Linked DNA regions of Arthrobacter crystallopoietes. Each later gene encodes a partner of the first gene's protein in a complex. Links are inferred from orthologs where the notes say so. Each region holds a gene or a part of one and is shown on either strand. Other genes may lie near its edges.

Evidence for each region.
Region 2: the proteins of tig (region 1) and rpsG are in contact, whole or in part, in a crystal structure (PDB 3GTY), measured with the Thermotoga maritima proteins. The link is inferred for Arthrobacter crystallopoietes from one-to-one orthologs. Residues at the interface, in WP_004081061.1 of Thermotoga maritima: Glu122, Val124, Val129, Leu130, Tyr133, Glu188, Gly259, Ile262, Tyr263, Glu266, Ser270, Glu273, Gln274, Glu277, Arg308, Gln311, Ile312, Ser315, Tyr316, Glu325, Arg329, Arg336, Leu363, Phe366, Trp367, Arg373, Leu377, Arg381, Leu384, Glu387; in WP_004081843.1 of Thermotoga maritima: Lys34, Lys52, Lys55, Glu59, Arg62, Gln63, Glu66, Asn67, Lys69, Val71, Arg95, Ala109, Lys110, Lys111, Gly112, Arg113, Pro114, Glu117, Glu121, Ile124, Ala125, Tyr127, Asn128, Asn129, Thr130, Gly131, Lys135, Asp139, Arg142, Met143.

The regions. Positions count from the first base shown.
Region 1 is NZ_CP018863.1:4,246,405-4,257,493, reverse strand. Bases 3,134-6,024 are described here. They hold tig (trigger factor), read left to right. Parts: upstream 3,134-3,813; coding sequence 3,814-5,235; downstream 5,236-6,024. Other genes in these bases: AC20117_RS19560 (ATP-dependent Clp protease proteolytic subunit), read left to right, coding at 5,488-6,024; AC20117_RS19580 (Fpg/Nei family DNA glycosylase), read left to right, coding at 3,134-3,440. In the rest of the region: pepN (aminopeptidase N), read right to left, coding at 1-1,819; AC20117_RS19585 (ribose-5-phosphate isomerase), read left to right, coding at 2,074-2,547; more of AC20117_RS19580, read left to right, coding at 2,553-3,133; more of AC20117_RS19560, read left to right, coding at 6,025-6,087; AC20117_RS19555 (ATP-dependent Clp protease proteolytic subunit), read left to right, coding at 6,139-6,813; ATP-dependent Clp protease ATP-binding subunit ClpX, read left to right, coding at 7,020-8,312; ATP-dependent Clp protease ATP-binding subunit ClpX, read left to right, coding at 8,364-9,656; AC20117_RS19540 (mycothiol-dependent nitroreductase Rv2466c family protein), read left to right, coding at 9,712-10,332; valS (valine--tRNA ligase), read right to left, coding at 10,614-11,089. UniProt on the Bacillus subtilis protein: Involved in protein export. Acts as a chaperone by maintaining the newly synthesized protein in an open conformation. Functions as a peptidyl-prolyl cis-trans isomerase.
Region 2 is NZ_CP018863.1:329,397-340,414, reverse strand. Bases 3,869-6,688 are described here. They hold rpsG (30S ribosomal protein S7), read left to right. Parts: upstream 3,869-4,953; coding sequence 4,954-5,424; downstream 5,425-6,688. Other genes in these bases: fusA (elongation factor G), read left to right, coding at 5,509-6,688; rpsL (30S ribosomal protein S12), read left to right, coding at 4,578-4,952; AC20117_RS23765 (SGNH hydrolase domain-containing protein), read left to right, coding at 3,869-4,312. In the rest of the region: AC20117_RS01605 (acyltransferase family protein), read left to right, coding at 23-2,134; AC20117_RS23770 (acyltransferase family protein), read left to right, coding at 2,190-3,281; more of AC20117_RS23765, read left to right, coding at 3,233-3,868; more of fusA, read left to right, coding at 6,689-7,623; tuf (elongation factor Tu), read left to right, coding at 7,850-9,040; AC20117_RS01575 (VOC family protein), read right to left, coding at 9,199-9,579; AC20117_RS01570 (hypothetical protein), read left to right, coding at 10,216-11,018.

The DNA.
Region 1 (11,089 bases):
CCACCGAGGAATCGGACTCATAGGCGATGTTGTTCAGGATCAGCTCCGCGTACTCCCGTGCAGGGGTTTCGCCGTCGCGGGTAGCGTCCCAGGCGGAGGCGAGCACCAGGGTCCGCGGCAGGGATTCCGTGAAGTCCTTCACATGGACCTTCGACGTCGCGAGGGAGACCTCGTCCAGCCGGATCTTGGCGTAGGCCAGATCATCGTCGTTCAGGAGCACCAGCGCAGGCCGTTCGAGGCCGGCGAGTTCGGGCACCTCCGTGTGCTCGCCGTCGACGTCGAGTTCCTCGCGGTGGGTGCGTACCAGCCTGCCTTCGGCATCGAGGTTGTAGAAGCCGACGGCGAGCCGGTGCGGCCGAATGGTCGGGAACTCGGGCACCGCGGACTGGAGAATCGCGAACGAGGTGATCTTGCCGCCGTCGTCCGTTGTGATTTCCGGACGCAACGTATTGACGCCAGCGGTCTCCAGCCACAGCGCGGACCATTCCTTCAAGTCGCGGCCGCTGGAAACTTCAAGCTCCGAGAGCAGGTCCTCCAGCTCGGTGTTCTGCCAGGCATGCTTGGCGAAGTATTCGCGCACGCCGGCCATGAACTGCTCCTGGCCGACCCAGGCCACGAGCTGGCGCAGGACGGAAGCGCCCTTGGCATAGGTGATGCCGTCGAAGTTGACCTGCACCGCCTGCAGATCCGGGATATCCGCGACGATGGGGTGTGTGGAGGGCAGCTGGTCCTGCCGGTAGGCCCAGGACTTCTCCATCGAGGCGAAGGTGGTCCAGGCCTGCTTCCACTCGGTGGCCTCCGCGGCAGCCAGCGTGGACATGAACTCGGCAAAAGACTCGTTCAGCCACAGGTCGTTCCACCAGCGCATGGTCACCAGGTCCCCGAACCACATGTGCGCCAGCTCGTGCAGGATGGTGATGGCCCGGCGCTCCACCATGGCCTCGGCGACCTTGGACCGGAAGACATAGTTCTCCAGGAAGGTCACAGCGCCCGCGTTCTCCATCGCGCCGGCGTTGAACTCGGGGACGAAGAGTTGGTCGTACTTGGCGAACGGGTAGGTGGTGTCGAACTGCTTTTCATAGAACGCGAAGCCCTGGCGCGTGAGTTCGAAGATGTTCTCCGCGTCCATGTACTGCATCAGCGACTTGCGGGCGAAGACGCCCAGCGGGACGGTGCGGCCATCGGAGCTGGTGAGCTCGCTGCGCACCGACTGGTACGGGCCGGCGATGAGCGCGGTGATGTAGGAGGAGATGCGCGGGGTCGGCTCGAAGTCCCAGGTGGAGGCACCATTGCCTTCCCCGATGGCCCCTGCAGCGACGGGCTCGGGGGTGGGGGAGTTGGAGATGACGTCCCAGTGCGACGGCGCAGTTACCGTGAACCGGAAGGCAGCCTTCAGATCCGGTTGCTCAAAGACGGCGAACATGCGGCGGGAATCGGGCACCTCGAACTGGCTGTAGAGGTAGACCTCGTTGTCCACCGGGTCCACGAAGCGGTGGAGCCCCTCGCCGGTGTTCATAAACAGCGCGTCCGCGTCAATGGTGAGGACGTTGGACGCCGCCAGGTTGGGCAGCTGGATGCGGACGCCGTCGGAAACCTCCGCAGGGTCCAAGTCCACACCGTTAAGCGTTACGGAGCGCACCGTCTCCGTGATGGCGTCGATAAAAGTTGACGCACCCGCCGTTGCCGAGAACTTCACAACGGTCGTGGAGCCGAAGACCTTCTCGCCCCGGGTCAGGTCCAGGGTGACGTCGTAGGACTCGACGTTGAGCAATGCGGCGCGCTCGCGGGCTTCGGCGCGGGTCAGATTCAAACCTGGCAAAGTGATGCCTCCAGTGTCGTAGCGGGTCCCGGCGGGGACGGTGCGGAGTGCAGGGGCGCTGTCTGAAAGGACCCTTGCACAGTGCGGCCATTCTTTCACCGCGCCCGCGGATGTACAGCACCGGCGTGATGCGATGAAGGAAAAGTTGCCGTTCTGTTGCGTCGCCGGTCCGGGCCTGGCCGCCAGCAAGCACATTGGTTCAGAGTAGGCTTGAAGCCGTCATTCTTCCGCCCCTCCCGCCTGAAGGACCATATATGCGCGTTCACATTGCCACCGACCACGCCGGACTCGAGCTGAGCCACCACCTGATCGACCATCTGACCGGCAAAGGCTACGAGGTCATCGACCACGGCCCCAAGGAATACGACGCCGAGGACGACTACCCGTCGTTCTGCATCAACGCGGCGCTCGCAGTAGTGGCAGACCAGGCCGCAGGCCAGGACGCCCTCGGCATCGTGCTGGGCGGATCCGGCAACGGCGAGCAGATTGCCGCCAACAAGGTCAAGGGCGCCCGCGCGGCGCTGGCCTGGAACCTGGATACGGCAAAACTGGCGCGCGAGCACAACGATGCGAACGTCGTCGCGGTGGGCGGCCGCCAGCATAGCGTCGACGAGGCTACCGAGATCATCGAAGCGTTCCTGGCCGAGCCGTTTTCCAACGCCGAACGCCACGTGCGGCGGATCGGCAAGATCGCCGCGTACGAAACCACCGGCGAAGTCCCAGCCTAAAGCACATGCCTGAAGGCCACTCGGTCCACCGCCTCGCCGCACAGTTCAATTCCGTCTTCGGCGGTCAGCGCCTGGCCGTAAGCAGCCCGCAAGGCCGTTTCGCTGCCGGCGCGGAGCGGGTCAACGGACACATCCTGGAAGCTGCCCGCGCGCACGGCAAGCAACTTTTCCTGCACTTCGACAACGAGCTGATTCTGCGCGTCCACCTGGGTCTCTACGGCGCCTGGGACTTCGGCGGCGACCAGACCTTCCGCGGCGCCTCCAGCATTGGTGCCCCGCGCCGGGTAGGGGAGCGTGAAGCGTTCGACGACGATCCCGGCCTTGCGTACGACGGCCCGCCGGAGCCGGTGGGCCAGGTCCGCGCCAGGCTTGTGTCAGCCCACGGCTGGGCGGATTTGCGCGGGCCGACGGCCTGCGAAGTGATCACCGAAGGCGAGCGGTCCGCCGTCGTCGCCAAACTGGGACCGGACCCGCTGCAGCCAAATGCCGGCCCGGACGAGTTTGTCCAGCGGCTGACCTCCAAAGGCTCCGCGGTGGGCACACTGTTGATGAGCCAGGACGTCATCGCCGGTGTCGGCAACATCTACCGGGCCGAGACGCTGTTCCGCCGCGGGCTGAATCCCTGGCGGCCGGGCAAAAGCCTGTCTACCGAGGAGGCGGCGCTGCTGTGGGAGGACATTGCCCTGGTCATGCGCGACGGTGTCCGGGACGGGCGGATCATCACTACGCGTGCCGAACACCGTGATGACCGCGGGCTGCCGGTGTGGCCGGACAACGCGCACTATGTCTATCAGCGCCAGGGGATCGGCTGCCGCGTCTGCGGCACTGATGTCGTGCTGGCGGAGATGGGAAACCGCAAGCTCTACTGGTGTCCGGGCTGCCAGCAGGCCTGAATGGGGCGTCGGGCCTGCCGATTTGCGAAACAGGTCTGTGGTCATGCTAGAGTTTCAACGTCCTGGGGATGTAGCTCAATGGTAGAGCCTCAGTCTTCCAAACTGATTACGCGGGTTCGATTCCCGTCATCCCCTCTGCGATGAGACGGGCCGGCAGCGGTCCGTCTTTTTCGTTAAGGCGGCAGAGTTTTTGCCGCCGCCGATTGTGCACGGAGTCTGCTTAGGCCGTAGACTTGCCGTGCACTACGGGGCGTAGCGTAGTGGCTAGCGCGCCTGCTTTGGGAGCAGGAGATCGCAGGTTCGAGTCCTGTCGCCCCGACTCTGTATTCTTGGTGCAGATCCAACCCCTATAGCTATCAGGAGTTCTAACGCTGTGAAGAGCGCTGTCGAAAACCTCACCCCCACCCGGGTCAAGCTCAATGTTGAGGTTCCCTTTGAGGAACTCAAGCCCAGCATTGACGAGGCCTACAAGACAATCGGCTCCCAGATCCAGGTGCCTGGCTTCCGCAAGGGCAAGGTTCCCTCCAAGCTCATCGATCAGCGGGTTGGACGCGGCTATGTCATCGAGACGGCCATCAACGAGGGCCTGAACGGTTTCTACCAGAACGCTGTGCAGGAGAGCGGTATCCGCCCCCTGAGCCGCCCCGAGGTTGAGATCACCGAGGTCCCGGACCCGGCTGCCACCGAAGGCCAGCTGTCCTTCCATGTCGAGGTGGACATCCGCCCCGAAATCGAGCTGCCGGAGTATTCCGGCCTCGAGGTCACCGTGGAAGCTGCCGAAGCCAGCGACGCCGACGTCGAAAAGGCCTTGGACGACCTGCGCGGCCGGTTCGGCACGCTGAAGTCTGTCGACCGTCCCGCCGCCCAGGATGATTTCATCACCATCGACCTCACCGCCAAGGTGAACGGCGAAGAGGTTGATTCCGCAGCGGATCTGTCCTACCAGGTCGGCGCCGGAACCATGCTCGAGGGCATGGACGAAGCCGTAACCGGCCTGAGCGCCGACGAAGACGCCACCTTCATGACCACGCTGGCCGGTGGCGAGCACGCCGGTGAAGAAGCCGAGGTCAAGGTTGTCATCAAGGCCGTCAAGGAGCGCGAGCTGCCGGAGGCAAACGATGACTTTGCCCAGCTGGCCAGCGAATTCGACACCATTGCCGAGCTGAAGGAAGACCTGGCAAAGCAGGCTGCCGACAGCAAGGTCATGGAGCAGGGCGTCGAAGCACGCGACAAGGTGCTGGACAAGCTGATGGAACTCGTTGAGGTTCCCGTTCCCGAATCCGTAATTGAAGAGCAGCTCGAGCAGCACTTCCGCCCGGAGAACAGCGACGGCAGCGAAGAGCACGACACCGAAGAGCACCGCGCTGAAGTTCGCCAGAACACCGAGCGTGCCTTCCAGAACGAAATCATCCTCGACGCCGTGGCGGACAAGGAAGAGGTCGGCGTCAGCCAGGCAGAGCTGATCGACTACATCGTTTCCTCCGCCAGCCAGTACGGCATGGATCCGAACCAGTTCGCACAGCTCATCGACCAGAGCGGCCAGGTGCCGATGATGGTTTCCGAGGTTCGCCGCCGCAAGGCCCTGGCGAAGGTGCTGGAGCTGGCCAAGGTTACCGACACCAACGGTGCCGAGGTCGACCTCAGCGACTTCGTCCGCCCCGCCGGTGAGGAAGAGCCGAACGTTGAGGACATGATCGCAGCTGCGCAGGCAGAAGCCGCACAGGCTGAGGAAGCCCCGGCAGAGGCTGCGTCCGAGGAGAGCGCGGACGACAGCGCTGCCGAGTCCAAGGCCTAAACAGCAAAGTTCCATGGCGGCCGCCTGCCCCTCACGGGGTGGGCGGTTGCCGCGTTTAAACACCGGCCTGCAACGTCCCGGCGCGCTGATGCGCCGTCAGCGAACAGCCCGTAAATAAGGCAGAAACGGGCACCGATCCGCGTTAGTGTCCAAGAAGGAAAAAGAACCTGGGGACTGCACCGGCCACCGGTGCAGCCTGTGGGGACAAGCGAGAGGTATTTCAGAATGTCCAGTGAATCAACCACTCCGAAGATGGCCACCGTCGACCCGGCCACCCGGGAAGACTACATCTACAACCGCCTGCTGAAGGAACGCATTATCTGGCTTGGCTCGGAAGTGCGGGACGAGAACGCCAATGCCATCTGTTCCCAGCTGCTGCTGCTTTCGGCCGAGGATCCTGACAAGGACATCTACCTCTACATCAACTCGCCCGGCGGCTCGGTGACGGCAGGCATGGCCATTTATGACACCATCCAGTTCATTCCGAACGATGTCGTCACGGTCGCCACCGGCCTGGCAGCTTCCATGGGCCAGTTCCTGCTGTCCTCGGGAACGAAGGGCAAGCGCTACGCCACTCCGCACGCGCGCATCCTGATGCACCAGCCCTCCGGCGGCATCGGCGGTACCGCGTCCGACATCAAGATCCAGGCCGAGCTGATTCTGCACATGAAGCGGGTCATGGCGGAGCTGACCGCGGAGCAGACCGGGCAGAGCGTGGACCAGATCCTCAAGGACAATGACCGCGACAAGTGGTTTACCGCCGAGGAAGGCCTCGAGTACGGCTTCTTCGACAAGATCTCGGCCCACGCCGGCGGCGTTACCGGCGGCGGCGGAACTTCACAGGATTCATGATCGCAGGTTCTGCGACACGGCCCTACGATCATTAGAAGCAGGAGAATCACGATGAACCACAATTTTGCTGCCGCTGCCGGCGGCCACGCAGCCAACCTTCCGACCAGCCGCTACGTGCTGCCGCAGTTCGAGGAGCGCACGCCTTACGGCTTCAAGCGCCAGGACCCCTACACCAAGCTCTTCGAGGACCGGATCATCTTCCTCGGTGTGCAGGTGGACGATGCCTCGGCAGACGACGTCATGGCGCAGCTGCTGGTCCTGGAATCCACGGATCCGGACCGCGACATCACGCTGTACATCAACTCGCCCGGCGGCTCCTTCACCGCGATGACGGCAATCTACGACACCATGCAGTACATCCGTCCCGAGATCCAGACCGTGTGCCTCGGACAAGCGGCCAGTGCGGCCGCCGTGCTGCTGGCTGCTGGTACCCCGGGCAAGCGCCTGGCGTTGCCGAACGCGCGGGTGCTGATCCATCAGCCGGCACTCGGCGGCGGTGAGCGCGGGCAGGCTTCTGACCTGGAGATCCAGGCAGCCGAGGTCATGCGTATGCGCACCTGGCTCGAAGACACACTGGCGCTGCACAGCGGCAGGACCTCGGACCAGGTCAACGTTGACATCGAGCGTGACAAGATCCTGACGGCCGAGGACGCACTGTCCTACGGCCTGATCGATCAGGTCCTCGATTCGCGCAAGATCCACAAGCCGGCCATCAACAAGGCCTAATGATTGTGTACCGGCAATTTCATTGCTGATCCACCGAGCCCGTGGTGCTTAACATGGCACCACGGGCTCTGTGGTTACTGAAACTGTCAGCCAAGTGATTTAGAGTGGAAGCTAGTCAGCCGCCTTCATTCGTCTGAGCATGGGAGCTCCGCACGCCGCTCCCGGGCGTTGACCGATTCCAGTAGGACCAAGTAAGGGGACTGAATATGGCTCGCATTGGTGAGAGCGCTGACCTGCTCAAGTGCTCCTTCTGCGGCAAAAGCCAGAAACAAGTCCGGAAGCTGATCGCTGGCCCCGGCGTCTATATCTGTGACGAATGCATTGAGCTCTGCAACGAGATCATCGAAGAGGAGCTCTCCGAGGTCTCGGACCTCGGTTCCTTCGAGCTGCCCAAGCCGCGTGAAATATTCGATTTCCTGCAGGAATACGTTATCGGACAGGAACCGGCAAAGCGGGCACTGGCTGTTGCCGTTTACAACCACTACAAGCGCATCCAGTCGGGGCACGCGCCCAAGAGCTCAGCGAACCTCGCGGACACCAGTCCGCTGGATGACGTTGAGGTCGGCAAGTCCAACATTCTGCTGATCGGTCCTACCGGTTGCGGCAAGACCTATCTGGCCCAAACGCTGGCACGCCGGCTCAACGTTCCCTTTGCCGTCGCAGATGCAACTGCCTTGACCGAAGCCGGCTACGTCGGGGAAGACGTCGAGAACATTCTGCTCAAGCTCATCCAAGCCGCTGACTATGACGTCAAGAAGGCCGAGCAGGGCATCATCTACATTGACGAGATCGACAAGATCTCACGCAAGAGCGAGAACCCCTCCATCACCCGCGACGTTTCCGGTGAAGGTGTCCAGCAGGCACTGCTGAAAATCCTTGAGGGAACCGTAGCCTCCGTGCCTCCCCAGGGCGGCCGGAAGCACCCGCATCAGGAATTCATCCAGATTGACACCACCAATGTGCTGTTCATTGTGGCCGGAGCCTTCGCCGGGCTGGAGGAAATCATCGGTTCACGCGCCGGACGCAAGGGCATCGGGTTCGGCGCCCCGTTGAGCGACGCCAGCAAGGACGCTGACAGTTACGGCGAAGTCATGCCGGAAGACTTGCTGAAGTTCGGCTTGATCCCCGAATTCATCGGCCGGCTGCCGGTGATCACTACGGTGTCGAACCTTGACCGTACCGCGCTGATCCAGATCCTCACCGAACCCAAGAATGCACTGATTAAGCAGTATCAGAAAATGTTCCAACTGGACGGTGTTGAACTCTCCTTCGAACCGGAGGCCCTGGAGGCCGTCGCCCAGCTTGCGCTGGAACGGGGGACAGGTGCCCGTGGACTACGGGCCATTGTCGAGGAAGCTCTGCAGCCGGTGATGTTCGACCTGCCCAGCCGCGAAGACATCGCTTCCGTGGTGATTACCGCCGATGTGGTGAACGGCAAGGGGGAGCCCTCCCTCATTTCCCACGACGTGGTTGCCAAGCGACGGAACAAGTCCGCCTGACCGGAACGGGCGCCGCACAATCCAGACAGACGACCAGGTAGAGGACGGAATATGGCCCGCATTGGTGGAAACGGCGACCTGCTCAAATGCTCTTTCTGCGCCAAAAGCCAGAAACAGGTCCGAAAGCTGGTCGCGGGCCACGGGGTCTACATCTGTGACGAATGCATCGAGCTGTGCAACGAGATGCTTGCGGAAGAATTTTCGGTAGCAGCCGAGCCTGCCGCCTTCGAACTACCCAAACCGCGGGAGATCTTCGAGTTCCTGCAGGAATACGTCATCGGGCAAGAGCCTGCCAAGCGCGCCCTGGCTGTTGCGGTCTACAACCACTACAAACGTACCCAGCCGGCTCCGGTATCCGAAGCTTCTCCTGATTCCGCCGACATCGGCCCACTGGCCGACGTCGAGGTTGGCAAATCCAATATCCTGCTGGTGGGTCCCACGGGCTGCGGCAAGACTTTTCTCGCGCAGACCTTGGCACGCAGGCTCAACGTTCCGTTCGCGATAGCCGATGCGACGGCCCTGACCGAGGCCGGCTACGTTGGCGAAGACGTCGAGAACATTCTGCTCAAGCTTCTGCAGGCCGCTGACTACGATGTCAAGAAGGCCGAGCAGGGGATCATCTACATTGACGAGATCGACAAGATCTCGCGCAAGAGCGAGAACCCTTCCATCACCCGCGACGTTTCCGGTGAAGGTGTCCAGCAAGCGCTGCTGAAGATCCTCGAGGGGACCGTAGCCTCCGTTCCGCCGCAGGGCGGCAAGAAACAATCGCAGCAAGAAGCCATCCAGATCGATACGACCAACGTGCTCTTTATCGTGGCAGGCGCCTTCGCCGGACTCGAGGAAATCGTTGACGGCAGGTCCGGAGGCAAGGGAGTCGGCTTTGGCGCCGCACTGCGCGAGGTTTCGACGGACGGGGACAGCCAAGGACAGGTCATGCCGGAGGATTTGCTCAAGTTCGGGCTGATACCGGAATTCATCGGACGCCTGCCGGTGATCACCACGGTATCGAAACTGGACCGTCCGGCGTTGATGCAGATCCTGACAGAGCCGAAGAACGCACTGATCAAGCAGTACCAGAAGATGTTCCAACTCGACGGTGTGGAACTTTCGTTCGAGCCGGAGGCCCTCGAAACGGTAGCGGAACTCGCGCTCGAACGGGGGACAGGTGCCCGCGGACTGCGGGCCATTGTCGAGGAAGCGCTGCAGCCGGTGATGTTCGAGATACCGAGCCGGCAGGATATCGCTTCCGTGGTCATTACCGGCGACGTCATCAGGGGCGAAGGCTACCCCATCCTGATCCCGCAGGACGTTGCTGCCCTGCGCCGGAACAAATCCGCCTGATTCCGGGTTGGGCATTTTAGTACCACAACTGTTTCCACAATAAGGAGTTCTGAGTATGTCCGAAAACAACTCACCATCGACCGTTGATTTCTGGTTCGACCCGGCATGCCCGTTCGCATGGATCACCTCACGCTGGATGCTTGAGGTGGAAAAGGTCCGTGAGGTTAAAGTGGACTGGCACGTCATGAGCCTGGCAGTACTGAACGATGGCAGGGATGAGTTGCCCGAGAACTACAAGGAATTCCTGAAAACTGCCTGGGGTCCGGTCCGCGTCATCATTGCCGCCCGGGAACTGCACGGTGCCGACTACGTTAAGCGGCTGTACGACGCCATGGGAACGCGTATCCACAATGAAGGCAACAAGGACATCGAATCTGTCATAGCGGCATCGCTGGCGGAAGTGGGCCTGCCGGCGGATCTGGCAGGATTCGCCACTTCCGACGAGTATGACGAGGAGTTGCGTGCCAGCCATGAGGAAGGCATCAGCCTGGTAGGCGACGAAGTCGGAACCCCGGTAGTCGCTTTCAACGGAACCGCCTTCTTCGGACCGGTACTGACCCGGATTCCCCGCGGAGATACGGCCGGGCGGATCTTCGATGGCGCAGTCGCGCTGGCGGAATTCCCGTACTTCTACGAGATCAAGCGCTCCCGCACGACCAGTCCCGAGTTCAACTAAGGCAACGACACGCTGGAGATTTAGCGGAAAAAATTTCGCAAACTCTGGCGTGTCGGCTTGCAGGGGAGTATAAATATTTATACGCATCCCCCAAAAGATGCGGGAACGAACACCAAAGATTCAGAGACAAGTTGAATGGACTCAGTTCCACCAACTGCCAGCCAGTGACAAGGCTTGGAAGACCTGGAGTTCTGCGGAGTTCGGGAGATTCTGAATGTCACTATATGAATCATCGAGTCGAAGCCCCACCAACGGCTAAACGCTGATGGGGCTTCCCCTCGTTAATGGCTGGTTACGCCGGGCTCTTCAGCTGGGGCGAGTTCGACGCCGGAGACTGTTAATTCACCGTCCGCTTCCGTGAGCTTCAGCTCGTTGGCGTTGCCTGCCGCCTTCAGATCGCCCAGACCGGCTTCAAGCTGTGCCACCTGCTTCGCGGATCCGCTGATCAACGCAGTCACGACCTCGGTACGCTGCTTGACCTTGGCCTCGGACTTTGCTTTGCGGATGCCGCCGAGCGCCAGGCCGACTGTGCCGAGCAAATCCTTGTCGGCGTCCACGGCGATACCGGACAGCGCCGCCGTCGTCGGCCATTCGGTGCGGTGGACGGAGCCGGCGCGCCACCATCCCCACACTTCCTCAGTGGCGAACGGCAGGAAGGGTGCGAAGAGTCGCAGCAGGGCGTCCAGGGTTGTGGCCAGCGTCGCCAGCACACTTGCCTGCTCCGCTTCACCGGCACCGCCGTAGGCACGGTCCTTGA
Region 2 (11,018 bases), 3.9 Mb from region 1 along the record:
CTTTTTGTTATATTGGCTGTCTATGCCTGAATTGACCAGACAAGCCGCCGAAGCCGGGGGAGAGCTGCCCGCTGCCAAGCCGCAGCGGCGCAAATTCCTGCCCGAAGTCCAGGCGCTGCGTGCCCTCGCCGTGCTGCTCGTGGTGATCTACCACCTGCAGCCCGGGTGGCTGCCCGGCGGCTTTGTCGGCGTGGATGTCTTTTTCGTCATCTCCGGGTTCCTGATCACCGGGCACATGCTGCGCGAGGTCAAGCGGACGGGCAGACTCTCATTGTCCGCGTTCTGGGCGGCGCGGGCCCGGCGCATCCTGCCCGCAGCCCTGGTGACCATCGCCGCGGTCTGCCTTGCCACTTTCCTGCTGAGCCCGGCGACCCAGTGGGGCAGGATCGGTTCGCAGGCGCTGGCCTCCACGTTCTACACGCAGAACTGGGTGCTCGCCGCCGACTCCACCGACTACATGGCGGCCGGCAACAGCGCCACCCCGCTGCAGCACTTCTGGTCGCTGGCTGTGGAGGAACAGTTCTACCTGTTCTGGCCGCTGCTGATGCTCCTCGCCGTGGCGCTCGGCCGGCGCTGGCGGGGTAAGCACGGGCGACAGCTGCCTGCCGTGGTGCCGGTCTTCGCCGTGGTGGCGGCGGCGTCGCTGGTCTTCAGCATCTGGTTCACGGCCACAGGCAATCCGGCCGCATACTTCATCACCCCCACCCGGATCTGGGAACTCGCCCTCGGCGGCCTGCTCGCGGCGACGTTGACCTATACAGACCGCTGGCTGCGCATCCGCAAGGTCCTGGCGCTGGCCGGGGCGGCCGCCATTCTCACCGCAGCCCTGGCCTTCAGTGGCGCCACACCCTTCCCCGGCGCGGCCGCGCTGCTGCCCGTGCTCGGGACCATGGCGGTCATCGCCGCCGGCCGCACCACCGGCGCCGCTTCGCTGCACGCCGTCATCGACCGCAAGCCCGTGCAGTGGCTGGGCAACGTGTCCTACTCCCTTTACCTCTGGCACTGGCCGCTGGTGGTGTACTACCGCACCCTCGCGGACCGGCCCCCGAGCCCGTGGGAGAGCCTGCTCCTGCTGGCGGCCTCGCTGGGACCGGCGGCGGCGAGCTACTACTTCATCGAGACCCCGGTCCGCAAAGCCGGCTGGCTGTCGGCGCATCCGTGGCGTCCCATCGGCGCCGGCATTGTGGCCATGGGGCTGATCGGGACGCTCGCGCTGGCCCCCGGGCAGCAGCGCGAGCAGCTGGTGGCCGAGCGCGCGGTGCAGACGCAGCAGCTGCTGGAGGCCCCGCCGTCGCAATTCGGTGCGAAGGCGATGGACGCCAGCGCCGACAAGAGCTTCGCCGGCGCGAATGAAGCCATCGTGCCGGATCCGAACAAGGCGGTGGAGGACGAGTTCGACTTCGGCGACTGCGTGGCGCAGCAGCGCGACGCCGAGACGCCGGAGTGCGAATACGACTACCGCAAGAACGACGGCGGACCAACCGTTGCGCTGGTGGGAGACTCCCATGCGGGGCAGTGGGCGCCCGCACTGGACGTCCTGGCCAAGGAGCGTGGCTGGAACCTCGTCACCTACATCCACAACTCGTGCCCGTTCACGCCGGAGCGGCGGGTGCTCGAGGCCGAGGGTAAATCCGTCTGCACCGAACCCAACGCGCAGACACTGGAGCGTTTGGTCGACCGGGGCGATGTGGATGCTGTCATCACGTCCTACTTCTCCTCCTCTGTCTTCGAGGACACGGACACCGGCCACCGTCCGGGAGTCGCAGGCATGGCCGAGTACTGGAACACGCTGGCCGATGCCGGCATCGATGTCTATCCGATCGTGGACACGCCTGCACCGCGGCCGGGAGCGGACCCACGGGACTGCGTGGATCTGCACTACGGCGAGCCCGAGCGCTGCAGCCAGCCGCGGTCCGAGGGCTTCGACGGCCAAGACATCACCCGCGAGTCAGCCGCTCTGGCACCGCGGGCCCGGGTAGTCGACCTCTCGGACAAGTTCTGCGGCGCGGATTCCTGCCCGATGGTCATCGGGAATGTCATGCTTTACCGGGACTTCAACCACGTCACCCGGACCTACATGCTGACCCTGGTCGACCGTCTGGGGGAGGAGCTCGAGGCCGCCAAGGCGGAGTGAAACGCAGCAGAAGTATGCCGCGTTCATGTCGAATGCACCGTTTGTTTACCTGGGCATGACTGACTTAGCAGCCATGGAGACCAAACAGGCGGAAGGAAAAGTACGCAAGTTCCTGCCCGAAATCCAGGCCTTGCGGGCGTTGGCAGTCCTGATGGTGGTGGTCTACCACCTTCAGCCGGGCTGGCTGCCCGGCGGGTTTGTCGGCGTCGACGTTTTCTTCGTCATTTCCGGCTTCCTGATCACCGGGCACATGCTGCGCGAGGTGGCCAAAACCGGCACCATATCGCTGCGCCACTTCTGGGCCGCACGCATCCGGCGCATCCTGCCCGCAGCGCTGCTCACCGTCGTCGTTGTCCTGGTGGTCACGCTGATGATCGCTCCGATGACGCAGTGGCCGCAGATCGGCATCCAGGCGCTGGCCTCCACGTTCTACGTGCAGAACTGGGCGCTGGCCTCCAATTCGGTGGACTACTTGGCCGCCACGGAGTCTGCCACCGCCCTTCAGCACTTCTGGTCGCTTGCTGTGGAGGAGCAGTTCTATGTGTTCTGGCCGCTCCTGGTCCTGCTGGCGGCCTACCTGGTCCGCAGGTCCAACGCGCGGCTGCAGGCCGGCGGGCAGCTGCGCCGTGCAAGTTACTCGGTCACCCGCTGCGCGGGCCTGCTCTTCGCGCTGGTCACCGCGGCCTCGCTGGTTTTCGGTATCTGGTACACCGCCAGCGGCAGCCCGGCTGCGTACTTCATTACGCCAACCCGGATCTGGGAACTCGGGCTTGGCGGACTGCTGGCACTCACCCTGACCTACACGGACCGCCTGCCCCACCTGCGCAGCATCCTGGCGGCCGCAGGCCTGGCCGCGATCCTGGCCGCGGCTTTCCTGCTGGATGGTTCGACGCCCTTCCCCGGCACCGCCGCACTGCTCCCGGTCCTGGGCACCATGGCGATCATTGCCGCCGGCCGCACCGGCGGAGAGCTTTCGCTGCACCGGCTGGTTGACCTGAAACCCGTGCAGTGGACCGGCAACATCTCCTACTCCCTGTACCTGTGGCACTGGCCGCTGATCGTCTTCTACAAGACGGTGGCCGGCAGCGAGCCCGGCCAGTGGCCAGCCTGGCGCTCCTGGCGGCGTCCTTCGGCCTCGCCGCGCTGAGCTACTACTATGTGGAAACCCCGGTGCGGCGGTTCGGCTGGCTCAATTCCCAGGCCTGGCGCCCGCTGGCCGCCGGAGCCGCCGCCACCGCGCTGGTGGGCACGCTGGCCTTCGTTCCGGGCAACCAGCAGGAGCGGATCCTGGCGGAACGCGCAGTCCAGACATCGGCGCTGCTGGCCGCACCTCCGGAGGACTTCGGAGCAGAGGCAATGTCACCCGCCGCGGACCGCGCGTTCGCCGCTGATTCCGATGTAATCGTGCCGGACCCCAGTCTGGCGAAGGAAGATAATTTCGACGTCGGCGACTGTGCCTCGCTGGCTTCGGATCCGGACACGAAGGAATGCGAATTCGGGGACGAGGATGCGGAGAAGACCGTGGCACTGGTGGGAGACTCGCACGCCGCGCAATGGTTTGCCGCGCTGGAGCCGGTTGCCGAAAAACAGGACTGGCGGCTGGTGACGTACCTGCACAACTCGTGCCCCTTCACCACGGAAATGCGGGTGGCCGAACGGGACGACGACCTGCAGTGCACCGAGCCGAACCGCGAAACCCTGGACCGGATCATCGACAGGGGAGACGTGGACGCCGTCGTCACTTCCTACTACGCCAACGTGAACTTCGTGGATTCCGGCACCGGACACCGCCCGGGAGCTGCCGGCTTTGCCGAGAACTGGAACGCGCTGGCCGACGCCGGAATCGACGTTTTTCCCCTGATGGACACGCCGCGGCCGCGCGAAGGGGCCATCGCCCCGGACTGTGTCGCGCAATCCTACGAGGAACCGCAGGAGTGCAACCAGCCGCGCAGCGAAGGGTTCGACGGCCAGGACCTCACGCGCGAAGCCGCGGAACTGGCGCCCCGGGCGCGGGTGCTGGACCTCTCGGACGCCTTCTGCGGGGAGGATTCCTGCCCGGCCGTGATCGGCAACGTGCTGCTCTACGCGGACAAGAACCACATCACCAGGACCTACATGAAGACGCTGGCGCCGCGGCTCGAGGAAGAGATGCTCGCGGCCATGGAAGAGGCGCAGTGAGCCTGCTGTCAGATGCTTCGTTAATCTCTGATAGACTATTACCCGATTGTTTTGTGTGGCAGTGGATGAAGGCCGTTCCGAAGTTTCCGCAGGTTGGGAATTTGGGATGGAGCCTGTTTCCGGTCCGCGGGGTTCTTGCGCGGTGAATGCCACACCTTTGCATGCCTACGGTCGTTTCAATCCGCAGTAGGCGTGGAGACGACTGGAAAGTGCCTGGCCTCGCAAAAGTGGCGGGGCAAAGCCTAGATAAACGGAGATCACGTAAGTGCCTACGATTAACCAGCTGGTCCGCAAGGGCCGCTCACCCAAGGTCAATAAGACCAAGGCGCCCGCGCTTAAGGGCAGCCCCATGAAGCGCGGCGTCTGCACCCGCGTTTACACCACCACCCCGAAGAAGCCGAACTCCGCTCTTCGTAAGGTAGCCCGTGTCCGCCTCAACGGTGGCATCGAAGTTACCGCATACATCCCCGGTGTAGGCCACAACCTGCAGGAACACTCCATCGTGCTTGTTCGCGGCGGCCGTGTTAAGGACCTTCCGGGTGTCCGTTACAAGATCGTCCGTGGTGCACTCGATACCCAGGGCGTGAAGAACCGCAAGCAGGCTCGTAGCCGCTACGGCGCGAAGATGGAGAAGAAGTAATATGCCCCGCAAGGGTCCGGCCCCCAAGCGGCCGCTAGTTGTAGATCCCGTCCACGGTTCCCCCATGGTCACCCAGCTGATCAACAAGGTTCTGGTCGACGGCAAGAAGTCCACCGCGGAGCGCATCGTTTACGGTGCCCTTGAAGGTGTCCAGACCAAGACCGGTGGCGATCCCGTTGCCGCTCTGAAGAAGGCCATGGACAACGTCCGGCCTACCCTCGAGGTCCGCTCCCGCCGCGTCGGTGGCGCCACGTACCAGGTTCCCGTTGAGGTCAAGCCGGGCCGCGCCACGGCTCTGGCCCTGCGCTGGCTGGTTGGCTACTCCAAGGCCCGCCGCGAGAAGACCATGACCGAGCGCCTCATGAACGAGATTCTGGACGCCTCGAACGGTCTCGGTGCCGCTGTGAAGCGTCGCGAAGACACCCACAAGATGGCCGAGTCCAACAAGGCCTTCGCCCACTACCGCTGGTAAAAAACCTCTACCGACGACGGCGGCTGGCTGGCTCAGCTGCCCACCGCCGTCGTTGGTTGGGGCTCACCTAAAAAGGGAGAAACTGTGGCACTCGACGTGCTTACCGACCTTAATAAGGTCCGCAATATCGGCATCATGGCCCACATCGATGCCGGCAAGACCACCACTACGGAGCGCATCCTGTTCTACACGGGTGTGAGCCACAAGATCGGCGAAACGCACGACGGTGCTTCGACGACGGACTGGATGGAGCAGGAAAAGGAACGCGGCATCACCATCACCTCTGCCGCGGTGACCTGCTTCTGGGACCAGAACCAGATCAACATCATCGACACCCCGGGCCACGTGGACTTCACGGTTGAGGTCGAGCGCTCCCTGCGGGTCCTCGACGGTGCCGTTGCAGTCTTCGACGGCAAGGAAGGCGTCGAGCCGCAGTCCGAGACTGTGTGGCGCCAGGCCGACAAGTACGAAGTGCCGCGTATCTGCTTCGTCAACAAGATGGACAAGCTCGGTGCGGACTTCTACTACACCGTTGACACCATCATCAACCGCCTGGGTGCCAAGCCGCTGGTCATGCAGCTGCCGATCGGCTCCGAGAGCGAGTTCGTCGGTGTTGTGGACCTGCTGACCATGAAGGCACTGACCTGGCCCGGCGATGCCAAGGGTGACGTCACCATGGGTGCTGCCTACGAGACCGGCCCGATTCCGGCGGAGCTGCAGGCCAAGGCCGAGGAATACCGCGCCAAGCTGGTCGAGGATGTTGCAGAATCTTCCGACGAGCTGATGAACAAGTTCCTCGAAGGCGAAGAGCCTTCCATCGAGGAGCTCAAGGCCGGTATCCGCAAGATGGTTGTCAACTCGGAGATCTACCCGGTCTTCTGTGGCTCCGCGTTCAAGAACCGCGGTGTGCAGCCGATGCTGGACGCCGTCATCGATTACCTGCCTTCCCCGCTGGACGTTGCGTCGATGATCGGCCACGACCCGCAGAACGAAGAAAAGGAACTGACGCGCAAGCCGAGCGAGGACGAGCCGTTCTCCGCGCTTGCGTTCAAGATTGCCGCGCACCCGTTCTTCGGTCAGCTGAACTTCATCCGCGTCTACTCCGGTAAGGCCGTGGCGGGTCAGCAGCTGCTGAACTCCACCAAGGGCAAGAAGGAGCGCCTGGGCAAGCTGTTCCAGATGCACGCCAACAAGGAAATGCCGGTCGACGAGCTGCATGCCGGCCACATCTACGCCGTCATCGGCCTCAAGGACACCACCACAGGCGACACCCTGTGTGCACCCGATGCCCCGATCGTCCTCGAATCGATGTCCTTCCCGGAGCCGGTGATCTTCGTGGCCATCGAGCCGAAGACCAAGGGCGACCAGGAGAAGCTGTCCACAGCCATCCAGAAGCTCTCCGCTGAGGACCCGACGTTCACCGTCAGCCTCAACGAAGACACCGGCCAGACCGAAATCGGCGGCATGGGCGAGCTCCACCTGGACATCCTGGTGGACCGCATGCGCCGCGAGTTCAAGGTCGAGGCCAACGTTGGTAAGCCGCAGGTGGCGTACCGGGAAACGATCAAGAAGGCTGTCGACAAGGTCGACTACACCCACAAGAAGCAGACGGGTGGATCCGGCCAGTTCGCAAAGGTCCAGGTGGCCTTCGAGCCGCTGGACACTTCCGAAGGCGTCTTCTACGAATTCGAGAACAAGGTCACTGGTGGCCGTATCCCCCGCGAGTACATTCCCTCGGTGGACCAAGGTATCCAGAGTGCCCTGCAGCTCGGTGTGCTGGCTGGCTACCCGCTGGTCGGCGTGAAGGCCACTCTGCTTGACGGCGCCTACCACGACGTCGACTCTTCGGAAATGGCGTTCAAGATCGCCGGTTCCCAGGTACTGAAGGAAGGCGTCAAGCGCGCCAACCCGGTCCTGCTCGAACCGCTGATGGCCGTTGAAGTACGTACCCCTGAGGAATACATGGGCGACGTCATCGGTGACCTGAATTCCCGCCGTGGCATGATCCAGTCCATGGAAGATGCCTCGGGTGTGAAGGTTGTCCGCGCCAACGTGCCGCTGTCCGAGATGTTCGGCTACATCGGCGACCTGCGTTCCAAGACGCAGGGCCGTGCTGTGTACTCGATGCAGTTCGAGAGCTACTCTGAGGTCCCGAAGGCAGTTGCCGACGAGATCATCCAGAAGACGCGCGGCGAGTAAGTTCCGGTAGTGTCCCGGTTCGCCGGGGCAACACCAAACGCAGTGGGCCGGTCACTCCGGTGGGCGGCCCGCTGCACCGCAGGCCGAGGGTAACGGCAAGTTGCCGGTACCTGAAGAAATCTGTAATTTCACCAAATACAAAAGCCCGAAGTAGACTTGTTCAGGTTTCGGTAACGAAAAGCGTTACCGAAGAGCAATTCTTCTCAAAACGTTCTAGGAGGAACCCGTGGCGAAGGCAAAGTTCGAGCGGACTAAGCCGCACGTCAACATTGGCACCATCGGTCACGTTGACCACGGTAAGACCACGTTGACCGCTGCTATTTCCAAGGTACTTGCTGACAAGTACCCCGATCTCAACGAGCAGCGTGACTTCGCAGCTATCGACTCTGCCCCGGAAGAGCGCCAGCGCGGTATCACCATCAACATCTCGCACATCGAATACCAGACCGAGAAGCGCCACTACGCACACGTAGACGCCCCCGGTCACGCTGACTACATCAAGAACATGATCACTGGTGCAGCTCAGATGGACGGCGCAATCCTCGTGGTTGCCGCTACCGATGGCCCGATGGCTCAGACCCGTGAGCACGTTCTGCTGGCCCGCCAGGTTGGTGTTCCCTACCTGCTGGTCGCGCTGAACAAGTCCGACATGGTTGAAGACGAAGAGCTCCTCGACCTCGTGGAAATGGAAGTTCGCGAACTGCTGAGCTCCCAGGAGTTCGACGGCGACAACGCTCCCGTCGTGCGCGTTTCCGGCCTGAAGGCTCTGGAAGGCGATCCGCAGTGGGTCAAGTCCGTTGAGGACCTGATGGAAGCCGTTGACGAAAACGTTCCGGACCCGATCCGCGACAAGGACAAGCCGTTCCTGATGCCGATCGAGGACGTCTTCACCATCACCGGCCGCGGTACCGTTGTTACCGGCCGCGCCGAGCGTGGTACCCTCGCCATCAACTCCGAGGTCGAGATCGTCGGTATCCGTCCGGTCCAGAAGACCACGGTTACCGGTATCGAGATGTTCCACAAGCAGCTCGACGAGGCATGGGCCGGCGAGAACTGTGGTCTGCTGCTCCGCGGTATCAAGCGCGAAGACGTAGAGCGTGGCCAGGTTGTCGTGAAGCCGGGTTCCATCACCCCGCACACCGACTTCGAAGCCAACGTCTACATCCTGTCCAAGGATGAAGGCGGACGCCACAACCCGTTCTACTCGAACTACCGCCCGCAGTTCTACTTCCGTACCACGGACGTAACCGGCGTTATCACCCTGCCGGAAGGCACGGAAATGGTTATGCCCGGCGACAACACTGAGATGACCGTTGAGCTCATCCAGCCGATCGCTATGGAAGAGGGCCTCGGCTTCGCTATCCGTGAGGGTGGCCGCACCGTTGGATCCGGTCGCGTTACCAAGATCATCAAGTAATTACTTGGTTCTTGGGTAATCGGCCCGGTGCAGCTGCACCGGAATGAGACCAGGAAAACCCCCGCTGTTCACGCAGCGGGGGTTTTCTGTCTTAACTCTCATTGGCCGGCTCTCGCTGCTCCGGGCTGGTCGGGCAGTTCGTGCAGGCTGAACTCCTCTCAGACGGGTTGGTGGAGGCAGAGAACGTTGCCTTCCGGATCGGCAAACCACGCGCAGCGGAGATTGTCGCTGGTTGCGATGTGGTTGACGGTCTTCAGACCCGGCAGGTCGTAGTCTTCGAACCTGATGCCCCGGCTCTCAAGATCCTTCATCTCTGCTTCCAGATCGGCTACTTCGAAACTGACGGCAGTGTTCTGCGACGGAGTGGCATCCGGCCGCCGCAGCAGTTCGAGCGCGGTGGCTCCGTCGGCGGAGAAAATGAAGGTGTCGTCATCCATGAGGCCCTGGGGTTCGAGGCCTAGGGACTTCTCGTAGAAATCGCGTGCGCGGTCCAGATCTTTCACGGGCAGGACCGCGGTCATTTTGGTAGTGCTGAGCACTGCGTCCAACTCCCTTCGTGCAATCGGCGTGCGGACATCTACAGAATAGTCTTCCCTGAGCTCTTCGGACCGGCCCAACAGCGACAAATTTGAGCATGCACCGGACTGCCCGAATCGCCCCTGGTGGCGGACGTGCTGCTGCTTATCCACAGCCATGGAGTGCGGCTGCGGTGCCGCGCCTAACGGCTCATATACTGGGCGGAACAGTCTCAAAAAAAATGAAGAGGTCCGGGGGATATGGAGCTATTCGCGGTCATCGTGCTGGCCGGCGTGGCGTTTATTGCGGGCTGGTTCATCAGCCTTCGTAGTGCCGGTGCCAGAGAAGCCCCGGGACATTGGGCGGCCAAGCTGCCTCCGCCGGCCCAGGTGTATGAGGAGGGCTACCGTCAGGGATTCCTAGATGCACAGGCAGCAATGGAGCCTGCCGGCGTCCAGGCGGCATCCGCTGGCGGGGCTCCGGCGCCACCGGTTCCCACGCAACCGGAACCTTCGCCGCAGACTACGACGGCGCAGCCCAGTCCCGCTTTTAGCCCGCCTTCGCAGGACATGCCGCAGGTGCCTCTGGCAGGGCAACAGCGCGGCGTTCATCGGGGACAACCTCTGTCTGGATATGGTCTTATGCCAGGGCAACTCCCCGTGCCGAATACTTCGGGGCCGGATATCGGCACGCCTGAATGGGCGGAGCAGACTCCCGTCCTGGATCCTGCAGTGGCCGCGCTTCACCGCGAAGAGGAGGAACGAAAACGGGTGCGGGCTAAGCAGCGGCGGGACCTGCGCAATATCAACATCACCCTCTACTCGGCGAGCCTGCTGCTCGTGGCGGCGGCGGCGCTGTTCATCGGCTCCGCAGTGCCTGCCGGTGCCCGGGCGGTAACGATATTTGCCGTGACCCTGCTGTTTTACACTGCCGGCTTGGGCGTTTATTCGCGAGCACCACGGCTGCGCCCGGCCGGCATGGCCTTCACCGGTACCGGACTGGCGCTGCTGCCCGTAGCAGGCCTGACGCTGTACAACTTCGTCCTCGCCGACGCCGCCAGCAGCTGGCTGATTACGGCACTTGTGGGCACGGCGGCCTACGCCTACGCCGCCGTGCGGATGCAAAGCCGGGTTGTGGCGTACCTGAGCTTGCCATTCTTTATCTCCATCGCTTGGTCAGCCGTGGCCGTGCTGGGCGGTGCACTGGTCTGGTATTTCACCTTTTCCATTGCCCTGGCGGTTGGGTTCAGCCTCGTCTCCTATTTCCGCCCACGGTGGATGCCCGGGGTGTATGCCGCGGCCCTGGTAGAGGTGCACCGTTACCTCACACCCCTGGCCGTGCTGGCCGCGTTCTTCGTAGGGGACCAGTTGCAGGCGGGAGACTACGCGCTGCTGCTCGCCATGGCTACGGGGTATTACGGGACCATGCTGTTCACAGGCGGCGGGCAGGACAAACTGGCCAA